Linked DNA regions of Ferrimicrobium sp.. The protein of the gene in region 1 interacts with the protein of each later gene in a pairwise test. Links are inferred from orthologs where the notes say so. Each region holds a gene or a part of one and is shown on either strand. Other genes may lie near its edges.

Region 1 (8,569 bases):
TCTCACATGTTGTGCTCTCAATAGGCTAACTGCCAAAGGCAAGCTACAGGACCGATGCGTTCGCCCTACTCGCTCAACGGTCGATGCTTAACAGCTCAAGCTGCGCCGCAAAGTGCTCCTTGGCTGCCACTCGCCGGGTGGCGATGAGTTCAGTGGGTTCTTCGACAGGCTCGTAATCACGCAGTATCTGGCGAGCAACCGTCATGCGGTGCACCTCATCGGGACCATCATAGATGCGGGCTGCCCGTGCAGCACGGTACATCTGTTCCAGCGGAAGGTCGGAGGAGAACCCGAGACCACCGTGGACTTGGATCGCCCGATCGATCACGTTGTAGAGCACCTGGGCCCCAAAGTACTTGATCATCGAGATCTCCTTGCGAGCTGCCTTCTGTCCCTTCAGGTCGATCAACCACGCCGCCTGCAGGGTCATTAAACGAGCAGCCGACATCTCAGCAGCTGAATCGGCGATCCAGTTTTGCACCGTCTGCTTGGCAGCGAGTGGCTCGCCAAAAACCTCCCTGGAGACAGCTCGCTCACACATCATCGCAAAGGCCCGGCGTGACTGCCCAAGCCATCGCATGCAGTGGTGGATCCGACCAGGACCGAGCCGACTCTGAGCGAGGGAAAATCCCATCCCTTCATGTCCAATGAGATGATCAAGGGGTACGCGAACATCCTCGTAGATGATCTCCGCGTGATTGCCGTAAGAGCCTGGGCGTACGACAGGGTCTTCCATGGTGGGGATATCTCGCACCACACGCACCCCAGGCGTCCCCTTCGGGACAAGTAGCATCGACATACCCTGGCGAGCAGGCACATCAGGAATCGTCCGGACCATCACAATGAGAAAATCTGCCACCGATCCATTGGTGGTGTACCATTTATGCCCGTTGATGACCCACTCATCACCATCCCTTAACGCCGTCGCGCTAATGCGCGTCGGATCAGCACCTGCATCGGGCTCAGTCATCGAAAACCCGCTCGCGAGTTCACCGCGTAACAGGGGTTCAAGATAGCGTTCGCGCTGGAACTCGGCACCATTTGCCTCGATACCAAGAGCAAGAAGTTCAGCATTTCCCGAGTCGGGAGCGTTGTTGCCAAAGACGAGTGGGGCAATTGGTGACATCCCCAAAATCTCATTCATCAGTCCTAGCTTGACCTGACCAAAACCTTGACCACCAAGACCTGGAGGCAGATGGGCAGCGAAAAGTCCACGCTCCTTCACCTCCTCCTGCAAAGGCTTGATGATCTGCTTCAGCCCTGGAGTAGCAAGATCGAGCGTTTCAAGCGGAAAAATCTCCTCCCGGACCAACTCCTCGATCCATACCAGTTGCGCTGCAAATGCGGGGTCAGTAGCAAAGTCCCACGCCATCATCGCCTCCTTCTCTCGCGCATGCACCGACTCTAGCACCACCCAGGCGACTCAAAGGGTCAGGCAAACCGCCGGCCTAGACCCTCGGAGGTGATGCCAGGCTGGGCGGCGTCAGCGTTACTCGGGTGCCATCAACGTATACGGGGTGTGCGGTCCCCGTCAGTACACCCCCTTGAAATCCCGAAGTCGCACTCCACGGACCCAAAGCTGGTATGGCCGGACTGAAGCGGTGCTGAGCCAAGCTCGTCAATATCGCGCGACGACTCGGATTGAGCCCCACTGAACGGAGGAGTTCTACCGACATCGTAGCGCTGTAGATGCCGTTAAGGGTCGCAGAGTTCAGGGGGACTTTTGGACCGAGGAGGTGATCAACCTTGGACAGATACCCACTCCATGCCTGATCAAGGGCTTCTTGAGGCACCCAAGTTCCAAGGCGCAGGAGATCGCCATGAAACGTTGGTGCTCCGGCATGCAACCGTTGACGCGATGTGGAGTCCTCGACGGCGATCACCGTCGGCGCCTCATTCAAGCTACTGAGCTCTGCAAGCAGTTTGATCGTCACCGACGCTGGAGCGAAGCTCAACACGAGGTCCGGGACCGTTGTGGTGAGCTGGGTCAACCCTTGCAGTTGTCCACTGGTGGTATACGTGAGCTGTTCCGGTGTCGTCTTGACGCCAAGATCACGAGCGATCGTTGGAATACCAGTTGGTGAGAGGACAGCGATGGTGCCATTGGCTAAATCGAGATAGTTCAGAAGCGTCCCAAGATTGGAGGCTGAGGTAGTGACCGGAGGAACGGCATTGACCGTATTCGCCCCCGTCGCCTGTCCAATCGGATAGAGCTGAAGGATGCCCGAATTCGAGGCCTGGGCCGAGATAGGATTCAGCACCGAGGACGGGCTATCGCCTATCAGGGCAAAAGCACCAACCGTCATGCTCAAATACCGTGTCTCGTCAGCCGCAATCGCGGTCTGTCCCGCGTCATCTTTCACAACAACGCTCAGCTGACGACCATAGATACCGTGGTGTTCGTCAAATAGTCGAAGGACCGCACGGATGCCAGCCACCTCATCAGCGGCGTACTGACGAGAAACCCCATCGGTGTCGACCTCGCTCGCAAACAGCACGCTCGAAGCGGTAATCCCTGGGGCCGAGGCAAGCGGCGTCGTCAGGCTCGTCGTCCGACTTCCACAACTCGCCAGCACGAGACCACCCAAGGCGACCACTAATGACATACTGATCGTCTGGTATCGCATCGGCCACTACCCTAGCACGTCTTCATCCGCCTTTGGTTCTACCTCACTTAAGGTCGTGGTCGTGATCTGTGTCACTATCCCTAGCGCGGAGCTACCCTTATTGAAAATTACGCGCTCCAAATACAGGGATACTGTCAAGCGGTGTCACCTTGGATGCGATCACCGAGCGCACCTCCCCATTACACTGCAACCTCCCTGTCACGAGCACGGCAGATGAAAGGGCTGCTTCGCGAAAACGAACCCAAACGCCAGGGCGTAGGAGGACATTCACCAACCCAGCCTCATCCTCAAGGTTGAGGAAGACCACACCCTTTGCCGTACCTGGACGCTGTCGATGGGTAATGATGCCCGCCACCACTACCTTGGCCCCATCGCCTAACTCTCTTAGCCGATCGGAGCGCACGACGCCAGATCCTTCTAGTGAGGTGCGGAGCAACTCCAGTGGGTGCCCACCGGTCACAAATCCGAGAGCGCGAGACTCCATGCGCTGTCGCTCCTGCTCATTGAGGGGCGGGAAGGAAGGTTGTGTACCCATCGCCACGATACCCGAGAGCCCTCCTTGATCCCGCACCAACTCACCACTCTGCCAGATCACCGCATGACGATGTTCACCAAAGCTATCGAATGCCCCTGCTTTGGCGAGATTGATCATCTGCGACTCGTTGAGTTCGACACGGTCGAGAAGCGCTCGCCAAGCGTCGTACGGTCTGGCCCCGATGATGGCGTGAGCTTTCTCGTCTCCAATGCCACGGATGGTGTTGAGTCCCACCCGAAGCCGGATCTCACCATCATGCGCCTCCAAGGTGGTGATAGCTGACCCACGGTTGACATCAGGAGGCATAATCTCAACCCCATGACGAGTGGCGTCACGCAGCAAGGTCTGCGGTGACCAAAACCCCATCGGCTGCGAACGCAAGATACCTGCATAAAACGCTGCCGGGTAATAGCGTTTAAACCACGCACTGACATAGACAAGGTAGGCAAAGGAGGCAGCATGACTCTCCGGGAACCCAAAGTTTGCAAAAGCAGAGAGCTTCTGGTAGATCTCCTCCTTTGCACGGTCATCGACCCCGTTCGCCTCCATACCGGCAAAAAGACGCCTTTTGAGTCGCTCCATGCGCTCCGTTGATCGTCGAGAACTCATCGCCTGTCGCAGTTCGTCAGCCTGTGCTGGCGAGAACCCAGCAACATCCATCGCCATCTGCATGAGTTGTTCTTGAAAGAGTGGCACCCCGAGGGTCTTGGCGAGCGACCGTTCGAGCAGTGGATGCGAGTACGTCACCGCCTCCTCCCCGCTCCGGCGTCGGAGGTAGGGGTGGACCGACCCTCCCTGGATTGGGCCCGGGCGAATGAGTGCGACCTCGACGACAAGGTCATAAAAACAGGTCGGTTTCAACCGTGGCAATGTCGCCATCTGCGCCCGCGACTCCACCTGGAAAAGACCGATCGAGTCAGCGTGCTGTAACATCTCGTAGACCTGCTCTTCTTGGGGCAAAAGTGCAATGTCGACAGTAACGCCCCAGGCCTCCTTGACCAGGTCGACCATCTCATGGATCGCGCCTAGCATCCCGAGGCCAAGGAGATCGAACTTGACGAGTCCCATCTGTGCGCAATCATCCTTGTCCCATTGCAGCACACTTCGTTCTGCCTTACGCGCCCACTCAACTGGACAAACCTCAATGATCGGTCGATCACAGATCACCATCCCCCCCACATGAAGACCAAGGTGTCGGGGGACATCTTCGAGACCGAGTGCGATCTGAGCCATGTCGGCAGGAACTTCCAGCAGTGGGTGTCCGTGATGATCACGCGCATCCAGTGAAGCACGTAATGAACCGCGCCGTTCGATCTGGCGAGACCATCGGTCGATCTGTGTGGTTGGCACACCGTAGACGCGTGCGGTATCTCGGAGCACAGAACGAGCCCGATAGGTGATCAGGCTAGCGACTTGAGCGGCGTGTTCCCTGCCATAGCGACGAAAGACATACTGCAACACCTCCTCGCGTCGCCCACTCTCGATATCGATATCGATATCCGGAGGACCGTCACGCTCAGGAGAGAGGAAACGTTCAAAGAGCAGACCAAGGGCGACCGGGTCAGCGTTGGTAATCCCGAGGGCGTAACAGACGGCGGAGTTCGCTGCCGATCCCCGACCCTGGCAGTAGATCCCTTCTCTGCGGCAAAAATCGACCAGATCGGTCACCACAAGGAAGTAGCCAGCAAAACCCAATGACTCGATGATATCAAGCTCGTAGCCGAGCTGACGATAGGCTCCTGGAACCCGTTCGGCAGCTGCAACTCCATAGCGCTGTGGCGCTCGCTCAAAAGTGAGGTTGCGAAGCCAGGAGCTATCCGTCGCACCCGCAGGGGCAAGCGAGCGAGGCAGACCCGGAGCGATGAGCTGGAGTGGGAAACGACAGCGTTCCATCACCTCCAACGTCTGGGCTACGATACCCGGATAACGTCCAAAATGCTGTTGCTGCTCCTTGGGGGTGCGCAGTCGCGGCACCCCCGCACTCGGCAGGTATCCGTCGAGTTGCGCAAGCCGAGAGTTTGACCTGATCGCAGCCGCAATCGTCGCTAATCGCTGACCATGGCCATCGAGAGCGTGCACATTTTGCGTACCGACGAGCGGTAACGCCCGCTCGGTCGCAAGTGCAGCGAAGAAATCCGCTCGGACCGCATCCAATGGATCACCATGATCGTGGATCTCAATCACCAACGCATCATGGCCGAAACGCTCCTCCAATTCACTCAATCGACGTCGAGTCGCGTTGGGACCTTCCTCCATGAACGCACGCGAGAGGGGCCCTTTCCGACATCCAGTTAATACAATCCAGCCATCCTGTGGTTGGTTGGCGGCCAACTGATCGAGGGACAACGAAAAGACGCCCTTCGATCCCCCCCGAAGATGTCCTTCAGCAATCGTTCGAGAGAGTGCTTGATACCCCTCGATCGAGGCCGCAAGAATCACGAGATGCTCTCCGGGCGGATCGAATGTCCCGGTGCGCGTCTCTTCCTTACCAAGGGTTACTTCAGCCCCGATAATCGGTTGAATTCCAACGGAGTGAGCAGCCGCCAAAAAGCGAGGGATCCCATAGAGACCATTGTGGTCGGTCAGTGCAATCCCAGCGAGACCTGCATGGCTCGCCGCGGCGACAAGATCCTCGGGTGAGACGACACCGTCAAGGAAGCTAAAGTAGCTATGCGCGTGGAGTTCTGCGTAACCCGATATCAAAGGGTCGGGTACCGCATACTCCGATCGCACACTAGCGACATCTTGAACGCGCCAGATCGGTCGCTGTCGGTGGCGAGACATGCGTCAGGCAAACTCCCCCTCGAGCCACCAACGTTGTGCCTCTCGAATCACGAGACTGACCCCTTTGGGGGTGATCACCATCAGCCGCACATACCGTCGGCGACGGTGTTCCCACCAGCGCTCAACGACGACCCAAGGGCCATGAAAAGCCAAAATCACGAGCTGCTCACGGCCGAGAACGAGCACCGCGGGTTGAGGAAGAATGACTCCGTCCCCGTACACCCCCACAGGAACGCCAGCGACATCAAAGAGACCGATCTCACGGGGGTGTTGATAGACCAGGCTTGGGGCAGCACCGTGCAGACGACCTGGCCACGGAGCCCCAGTATCATCTGAGGGCATCGGAGATGGCCATCGCCCACTCCAAGGGACCCAAACGCCCTGCTCGCCTAGGGACCGACCACCCTGTATCACCGGTACGCGCACACTATCGTCACCATAGAGTGTCGTCAATCGAGTCAGTGTCGCAAGAATCGCCGACTCCTTGAGCTCCTGACGATCGAGTGTCAGCTGGCGTCGACGCAATGGGGACCACCCCAATGGTTCGATACGCACCTCAACCAACCGATCACGACGCGACCGCGTCGCCTGCTCGAACCATCGAAGTCGAGCGATCAGTTCCGTAGTACTTGCTCCATCAAGCACCTCCACCACTTTGGTGAGCTCACCCGTCGTCGTAACGAGGACCATGTTCGCCTTCACAAGTATCAGTCCACCCTGTTCGGCGGTGTGAACAAGTCGATCGAGTGGTCGCATCAGGCGGAATGAGATCCGTTCGATGGTGTCGCCATCGAAGACAGTCGTGGCACACATCACGATCTCGGAGGGATCATCATCCCCGACAACAAGATCGGCTTCAAGGCGACAGAGACGATGCCAGTGCAGTCCGGTGCCGCCAAAACGTGCCGCCACAACAGCACCATCGAGTCGTTGAAAATCAGCAACTCGCTCCATCCCCACCTCACACAACACCGCCGCCACTGGCGTTGGAAGGAGTTCAGTGACTCTGCGCTCGCCCACAAACGACACCGACTCCCCTGGACGTATTCGACACCCCATGCGTGCTGCTACCAATGCAGCAAAGGCAGAATCCGCCGCACCAAGCGTGGCACGCACCTGGGGGTAGGTCTGGGTCAGCGATGCAATGACCGACTCGATAGCCGCAAATACCTGTGGTTCGGACCCAAAGTAGCGAGTCATCGAGCCCAATGGGGCTATCAACGAATGTCGGTAGCGACGAAAGTGAGGAGAGACCGAGTCAAACATCCGCAACAATCGTGCAAGCCACTGCTCTTCTCGATACTGATCGCGCTCTCGCACCTCCAGCATGGGACAGCGTGCCATCGCCTCCGATGCACGCATGCCGACCACAACACCATGGTGTTTGGCTGCCTCAGCTACCTCCACGATCTGACCTCGGTACACCACTGCAGCGCAATCACGTACTGCAAGATCGAGCGCCAGCGCCGAAAGCCCAGTGAGATCGAGAGCAACCATACGTCGAGGAGTGGTCAGCATCATTGCGCCACCGTTGTTGCATTACCGAGCGTGAGCCCGTGCTCTTCTGCTGTCATACGCAGGATTGGAGATCCCAAGGGGCACTCCGGCGTTGGGACACCCCAACCGAGTTCCTCGACGACGAGCGTCACTCCAGGCAGAGGTCGTCGGAGCTGGTGATGCTCGATCGTCACCATACGATCAAGCATTACCAGTGCGCTCCTGCGCTCCCTAGCCCGCGCGACAAGTCGGTACCAAGAACGGTCGAGGACGGCCACATCCAACACGACCACATCAAAGGCTGCAACAAGCAGCGCAATGACCTGGGTCATCTCAGATTCATGATCGACCAATAGGACACGAGAAAGATCCCAACCGGCTCGTGCTAGCGCCACCACACCAAGATCGTGGAGGCCAGCAAGGGCGATGTTGCAACCCGCTTGAGAGGTGACACTGAGCATCTCAATCATGGCGGTATAGGACCCTGGTCCACGGACGCTGGTAACGGCGCCTGCCAGCAATCCCCCCTTTGGAAGCAACGCCGCGTACTCGGCCTTGAGCGGTAACGTTGTCGGTGGTTGATGCGAGGTCGCGTCAAGCAACGATGAGGTAGGCAACAGCTCCATAGCGACATAGTAGTACATTTGTTCGCTTTTCTGGCGTAGGTTCGACCGCACATACTCTCATAACAACGATGAACAACATGTTGCTTGGGAAAATCGTCGAACCAGATCTGCTAAGGTTGCGCTATGGAGAATACCCTCCTTGACGCATACGTGATCTCGAACACCTTCGACGAGGTGCTCACTGCGCCAGGACTTCCACGGCCAGGTTGCATGGAGCTCTACAGCGCACTGCAGGAGCTCAGCGAGACCGAGTTCGAGCAGCGATGCCAAGAGCGAGACCTCTCGTTCCGTGACCGTGGTGTCACCTACTCCTTCGCAGGACTGGAGGCACCCTTCCCGCTTGACCCGATCCCGAGGATCATCTCCTCACAGGAGTGGGCCTATCTCGAGAGCGGTGTCATCCAACGAGTCCGTGCACTCGAGGCCTTCCTCGACGACGTCTTCACTCAACAGCGGATCTTCCGAGATCGAATCATCCCTCACCGGCTCGTTCTCTCCTC
Region 2 (6,658 bases), on another replicon or contig:
TCTCGTGGAGACCGTTGGGGTGCTGGAGACCTACCTCGATGATGTGAGCGGTGAACTGTTGGGCAATTGCATTCAAGAGAGTTTGGATGCTGGTGCACTCGATGCGTACATGACGCCAGCAACTGGTAAGAAATCACGTCCTGGGGTGTTGCTTACTGTTCTTGTGAAGCCAACGGAGATGGATGCGATGGTCGCCCGCGTGCAACGGTTGCTCAGAACTCCAGGGGTTCGATTTCGTCTTCAACAGCGGCGTCGTCTTGTCCCCTCCTTTCAGGAGGTGGAGGTCGAGGGTCACCTGGTGATGGTGAAGGTCACCTCAGCTGGTGCGAAGCCAGAGTTCGAGGATCTGCGCCGGGTAGCGCAAGTGCTCGACATGCCTCTTGGCGAACTGCACGACCGGGTGATGGGCGCCTACCGGTCGATCGGTGTCAGTAGTGCGGAACGAACTTCGCAGCAGACCAAATACCAGGTAATAGTGAACAAGGAGGAGTGATGAGGTTTCGTCAGTTAGGGATGTCGGGTCTTCGGGTGTCAGAGGTTGGCCTCGGCTGTAATAACTTTGGTGGTCGGCTTGAATTTGAGGCATCGAAGGAGGTGCTCGTTGCCGCCTTCGAGGCCGGCATCACCCTCTTTGACACCGCTGATATCTACGGAGGTAACGGTGCCTCGGAGGAGATCATGGGAGAGGTGATCAAACCCTTTCGACATGAGATCGTTCTTGCTACCAAGTTCGGCATGGACATGGGTGATCGAGATGTCGCACGTGGATCTCGGCGCTATCTTATGAGGGCGCTTGAAGCCTCTCTTCGCCGCCTACAGACTGACCACATCGATCTGTATCAGCTGCACCAACCTGATCCACTCACGCCGATCGAGGAGACGCTTGCAGCGCTTACCGATGCGATCCATCAGGGCAAGATCCGTTACATTGGATCGTCAAACTTTGCCAGTTGGCAACTCGTGGAAGCTGAGCTTATCGCGCGAACGCTAGGCGCTGAGCGATTCATCTCGGCGCAAAACCACTACTCGATGGTGGAACGAACGGTGGAGGATGAGCTGATACCAGCGGCCAGTAAGTATGGTGTGGGTATCCTGCCGTTCTATCCATTGGCCTCAGGTTTGTTGACGGGGAAGTTTCACCGGGGGGTGGCGCCGGTCGCTGGTACACGACTCGCCTCGCGCCCTCAGCAACTCGACAACGCTGAGTGGGATCTGATTGAGAAGCTTGATCACTATGCGCATGACCATGGAATGGAGCTTTTGGATCTCGCCTTTGCCTACTTGCTCGGTGAGTCGCAGGTAAGTTCCGTGATTGCCGGGGCCACCTCAAGGGCGCAGGTTGAACGCAACGTCGCCACCCAGGGCCATGCACTCACGGCTGATGAGTTGAGCGAAGTACGGTCGCTCTGTGCTGCAGGAAGCACGCCGTCAGCTTGAGCGAGAGACGAGTGCAGCGGTCATCATCTTGTTGATGGCCAAGGACGAGCCGAGCTACTAAGGCCAGGAACGAGTTGCTCAAGCCAAGGGGCCGTTGGTGACCCCTTGGCTCAGGCGCGGAGGAGGTGGGATTCGAACCCACGGTGAGTTGCCCCACACGCGACTTCCAATCGCGCCGATTCGGCCGCTCTCGCACCCCTCCAGGTCTCAGAACCGTTCGGTTCCGAGCGTGCTACACTAGCTTATAGTTTCTTTGGACCGTGTCCATCACGGAGGTCGGGCCCCACGTGGCGGGACCTCGTGAACCGGGTCAGGGTCGGAAGGCAGCAGCCCTCAGCAAGGTATCTCGGGTACCGTGGGTCGCCTGACCTCCGTGATGGACACGGTCCTTGGAGCACAGGCGTTTTGGGGGAGCTGCCGACATTAGGATGGCGTCGTGTCCGCGAACTATCAGTCCCTGTATCGGCGGTTTCGACCCCAACGCTTCTCGGAGGTGCTTGGACAGGATCACGTCACGAGGGCACTGCGAGCGGCTGTTGCCTCAGACTCTGTCGGCCACGCCTACCTGTTTTCAGGGCCACGAGGTACAGGAAAGACATCGACCGCTCGGATCCTTGCCAAGGCATTGAACTGTGAAAATTTGGTTGATGGTGAACCGTGCCTTGCCTGTGCGTCGTGCGTCTCGATTGCGTCGGGAGCCTCGGGGGAGGTTGAGGAGCTTGACGCTGCCTCGAACTCTGGTGTAGATGCGATGCGATGGTTGATTGGGACCGTCGCCACGGCTGGGACAGGTCGATGGAAGGTCTACATCATCGATGAGGTTCATATGCTCTCCACTGCTGCGTCGAACGCGCTGTTAAAGACACTCGAGGAGCCACCGCCGCACGTTATTTTTATTTTGGCGACGACAAACCCGCAAAAGGTACTCCAAACGGTCGTCTCACGAACCCAGCATTTTGAGTTCCACCTATTGGACATGTCAGCGGTAGGCGAAGTTGTCGATGATATTGCGAACCGTACTGGGGTTGAGCTCAATACGGCGACCCGTGAGTGGGTTCTTCGGCGGGGACGAGGATCGGCCCGAGATACCCTCTCCGTTCTTGAACAGGTCTTGGCGCTTGGACAGGTCATTCCAGAGGTCGACGCATCCATAGAGCTGGCAGTGGCGAGCTTGCTGGAACTTGATGCCAGTGCAACGGTGCTGGCGGTGGAGGAGCTCTTGCAGTCAGGCAATGATCCTCTCTGGGTCGTCACCGAGCTCTTGGTTCGTCTGAAGGAGCAATTTCTCGCAGCCCTTCGTGGCGAGGGAGGGGAGTACCCACTTGCTCGTATAACGCGGGCAATGGAGACCTTAGGACGTTTGAGTATCGGTGTTCGTGATGCCCTGGATCCGGGGGTGGTACTTGAGGCAGTCCTTGTGCAGTTGGTGGCGGATTCGGCTAGCGGCGCTGATCTCGAACAGCGGGTCCGACGACTCGAGGAATCGCTCGGCTCAAGTACTCCCATGCCGCCATCACGCGAGCTAGCCACAAGCGATAGCAGGTCCCAAAGTGTGGAGGCGGTGCGACGACCTTCTCGGGAAGACGTTGGCCCCTCAAAATCTCCAAGTGGTGATCTCGCACGTCTTCGTGGCGCGATTGGCCGACCTTCTAGTCGGCCTAACTCGCCAGCGTCTGTCGGTTCGGGAGCTGGCCAACCTCCAACAACAGAACCTCCGATGACAGAACCTCCATCGAAAGAGCCTCCATCGAAAGAGCCACAGACCCTTAGCTCGCAGACGCCAGATTCACTGCTCCCTCGCCGCGAAGGGGACACTGGGCAAGAGAGACGACTAGCGCCTGAGGCTGGGTCCAAGGAGACTGGGTCCAAGGAGACTGGGTCCAAGGAGACTGGGACTCCAGCTGTGGCTCCGGATGACGTCGTCGCCGAAACGAGTGACTCGGTAACCCTCGGTGACTCGTCGGAGGAACATCGAGACGGGACCCACGTAGGGAGAATGGAGGCAGACTCCACGGAAACGACGCGAGCACCATCAATGGCGACGATCCAAGAGGTCACAACCCCACTGACCGATGAGTCGGAGCTCGCAACGCGGAACGACAAGGGGAGTGATGAGGGGCACCTGGAACCGACTGCCTTGCAGGGGCCCGATGGCGCGCTTGATCTAGCGGCCACAGATCAGTTGCGTACGTTGATCCAGGCTGAGTGGCTTGAGCGTTATCTTCCCGCGCTGCAACAGCGCAATATCCGCACGTGGATCCGTGATACTCGGCTGACGGTTTTGGGCGCGGGGGAGATAGGCATCGTCCTCGATCATGAGACGCGGCGTAAGAAGCTTGAGCCCTACCTCAACGAGATCATTGCTCTGCTGCGTCAACTCTACGGAGGACAGCTGGACTTCCGACTCGTGCTAGAGAGCGAGACAGATCCAGCGACAGCGAACCGCTCTGATGGGCTAACAGACTCACCTGAGGAGCTGATCTCCGAGGCTGATGACGAGGAGTTCACCACCTCGGTACCGACGCAGCGTTTTAGTGATGATGCGATCGTTGCTAATGTCACCGAGGTCTTTCCAGGAGCACGATTGATTCAGGGGGAGCTCTAGACGATGTATCCTGCCTCCTTGGCAAAGCTCATGGATGAGCTTTCTCGGTTGCCCGGCATCGGCCCCAAGTCGGCGCAACGAATCGCGCTCTTCATGGTCAAGCGAGGGCCACAAGATGCGCAGCGGCTAGCGGATGCACTGACGGACGCAGTGACGAATACCAAGCGCTGTCGAGAATGCTTTGCACTCAGTGAAGATGAGCTCTGTGGCGTCTGCGCGAATCCAGGCCGTGATCGGACGGTGATCTGTGTGGTAGAGGAACCCAGAGATGTGCTCGCTTTCGAGCGTGGCCTGTCCTTTCGCGGGTTGTATCATGTGCTTGGCGGTGTGATCAGCCCAATGGATGGCGTAGGACCGGAACAGCTACACCTCAGTGAGCTGCTCAACCGCTTGCGTGATACCTCCGTCAAGGAGGTTATTTTGGCTACCTCGTCGACAATCGAGGGGGAAGCGACGGCGACCTATATTGCCAAGCTTGTCAGCCCAGCTGGGGTTGGCGTTTCTCGGCTGGCGACGGGGGTGCCGGTTGGAGGCGACCTCGACTATGTCGATGAGGTGACCTTGTCACGTGCGCTCGATGGACGTTATCGCCTGTAGTTAGTGCTGTTGCTCCTGCACGATCTCAATTAACGTTCCGTTTGCGCTCTTGGGATGCACGAAGGCGACAAGCGTGTCTCTGGAACCAGGGCGTGGCACGTGGTCGATGAGTTCAAAACCCTCCGCTTCGAGCTCCTGGATGGCCGCGGCGCAGTCGGGAACTCGTAGGCCGATGTGGTGGAGTCCCTCGCCACGCCGTTGGAGGAACCGGGCAACACTTGAGGATTGGTCATAAGGCGAGACGAGCTGGATATAGGAGTCAGCCACTTGCAGCAACACCTCGTCGATGCCGTCAGATTCGACGCGTTCGCGGTGTACGACACGACCACCGAGGGCGACGTAGTGTTGGATGGCCGTTTCGAGGTCGGCAACGGCGATAGCCACGTGGTCAATCTCGGTCGTATTCATGTATTCTCCACGGTCTTGGCGCGAGCAAATCGTTGAAAGAGGGTGATCTTGTCCTCGCCGACACGGTCGCGAAGGGCCTGATCGGTGACGCCGAGTCCATCGGCGGGACTCAGACAACGGATGCCGACCTTGCCTTCGTGAAGGTTCGCGCGTACGACATTGACCGCTCGGCCTACATGTTCGAGGTCAAAGGTTGCAGAAAGCACTGGTTGTACTCTACCTTTGGCGATGAGCTTATTGGCTTCGTAGGCTTCGCGATAGTTAGCGAAATGGCTGGCTTTGATGGACTTGAGCTTCATCCAGAGGTGACGATTGTCGTATTCGATGCGATAGCCAGTGGTAGCGGCACAGGTCATGATCAACCCGCCGCGCTTGGCGACATAGACGGAGGCCCCCATCGTCTCGCGCCCAGGATGCTCAAAGACGATGTCTGGATCCTCTCCGACGAGGGCGCGAATATCGCTGCCAAAACGTCGCCACTCGCTCTCGTCTTGGGTGTTCTCATCCTTCCAAAAGCGATACCCATTAGCGGAACGATCGATGATGTATTCGCAGCCCATCTCACGCAGCAGGGCTGCCTTTCCGGGGGATGAGACGACTCCCACCGGGATGCCACCACCGTTGAGTACATATTGGACGGCATAGCTGCCGATCCCGCCGGTTGCACCCCAGATCAGCACCACCTGACCTTGGGTCATGTGTGCTCCATTCTTGGAGACGATCATACGGTAGGAGGTGGAGTTGCACAACGGGTTGACTGCTGCCTCCTCCCAACTCAAATGAGCAGGTTTTGGCATGAGCTGGTTGGCTTTGACGATGGCAAAATCGGCAAGTCCGCCAAAGTTCGTCTCAAAGCCCCAGATCCGCTGCTCGGTGGCCAACATCGAGTCATCGTGAGAGGAGGGATCTTGGTCATCGACGTAGTTACAGTGGATCGTCACGCGATCGCCGACGTTCCAGTTCCGTACCGCGGAGCCGACTCGAACGATGATGCCTGAGGCGTCGGAGCCAATCACGTGGTAGTCGAGGTCATGGCGACGGTTCCAGAGGTTGTGCGACCGGCCCATGCGCTTTAGGAAGTCAAAAGTAGGCACCGGCTCAAAGAGTGAGGACCAGACGGTGTTGTAGTTGATCGATGAGGCCATCACCGCTATGACCGCTTCGTCTGGGGCGAGTTCGGGCACGGGAACGTCGTCGACGTGTAACGAACGTGAAGGGTCTCTGTCCGCTGACGGGATCCCCTCAAACATCGAGATCTCGTCTTTGCGGAGAAAGGCGGCTCGATAGTGGTCAGGGAGGGGCAGCTGGGCCAACTCCTCTCCGCTCGCGTTGGCGAGGATGGCATCGATGAGTTCCGTTGTCATCCTCGTATGCTACCAGCAAGGAGGAGGATTCTTGATGCATGAGGAGTCTCTCGTATACTAGAAGTACGAAGAAAGGACGCACGATGGCAAATTCTGTAATCGTATCAGGAGCACGAACCCCTATTGGGAAGCTCTCAGGCGCACTTGGATCGTTGACAGCAATGCAGCTCGGATCGATCGCGATCAAAGGTGCGCTCGCTCGCGCCAGCCTGGCACCAGAGATGGTTGAGTATGTGTTCATGGGGCA

The links. Proteins that work in one complex are often made in the same cells at the same time.
Region 2: the proteins of M7Q83_RS00965 (region 1) and dnaX interact in binary tests that used the Escherichia coli proteins (3 or more experiments, as listed by UniProt). The link is inferred for Ferrimicrobium sp. from one-to-one orthologs.

Annotation. Positions count from the first base shown.
Region 1 is NZ_DAHXOI010000001.1:212,783-221,351, reverse strand. What follows is about bases 2,525-6,245. They hold M7Q83_RS00965 (error-prone DNA polymerase), read right to left. Parts: upstream 5,896-6,245; coding sequence 2,725-5,895; downstream 2,525-2,724. Other genes in these bases: M7Q83_RS00960 (hypothetical protein), read right to left, coding at 5,950-6,245; M7Q83_RS00970 (ABC transporter substrate-binding protein), read right to left, coding at 2,525-2,627. Also shown: M7Q83_RS00975 (acyl-CoA dehydrogenase family protein), read right to left, coding at 74-1,372; more of M7Q83_RS00970, read right to left, coding at 1,449-2,524; more of M7Q83_RS00960, read right to left, coding at 6,246-7,467; M7Q83_RS00955 (hypothetical protein), read right to left, coding at 7,464-8,087; M7Q83_RS00950 (circularly permuted type 2 ATP-grasp protein), read left to right, coding at 8,193-8,569. UniProt on the Escherichia coli protein: DNA polymerase III is a complex, multichain enzyme responsible for most of the replicative synthesis in bacteria. This DNA polymerase also exhibits 3' to 5' exonuclease activity. The alpha chain is the DNA polymerase catalytic subunit.
Region 2 is NZ_DAHXOI010000039.1:2,724-9,381, forward strand. The notes cover bases 1,546-4,457. They hold dnaX (DNA polymerase III subunit gamma/tau), read left to right. Parts: upstream 1,546-1,873; coding sequence 1,874-4,042; downstream 4,043-4,457. Other genes in these bases: recR (recombination mediator RecR), read left to right, coding at 4,046-4,457. In the rest of the region: M7Q83_RS13110 (LarC family nickel insertion protein), read left to right, coding at 1-493; M7Q83_RS13115 (aldo/keto reductase), read left to right, coding at 493-1,437; more of recR, read left to right, coding at 4,458-4,639; mce (methylmalonyl-CoA epimerase), read right to left, coding at 4,640-5,047; ccrA (crotonyl-CoA carboxylase/reductase), read right to left, coding at 5,044-6,411; M7Q83_RS13150 (acetyl-CoA C-acetyltransferase), read left to right, coding at 6,495-6,658. UniProt on the Escherichia coli protein: Part of the beta sliding clamp loading complex, which hydrolyzes ATP to load the beta clamp onto primed DNA to form the DNA replication pre-initiation complex.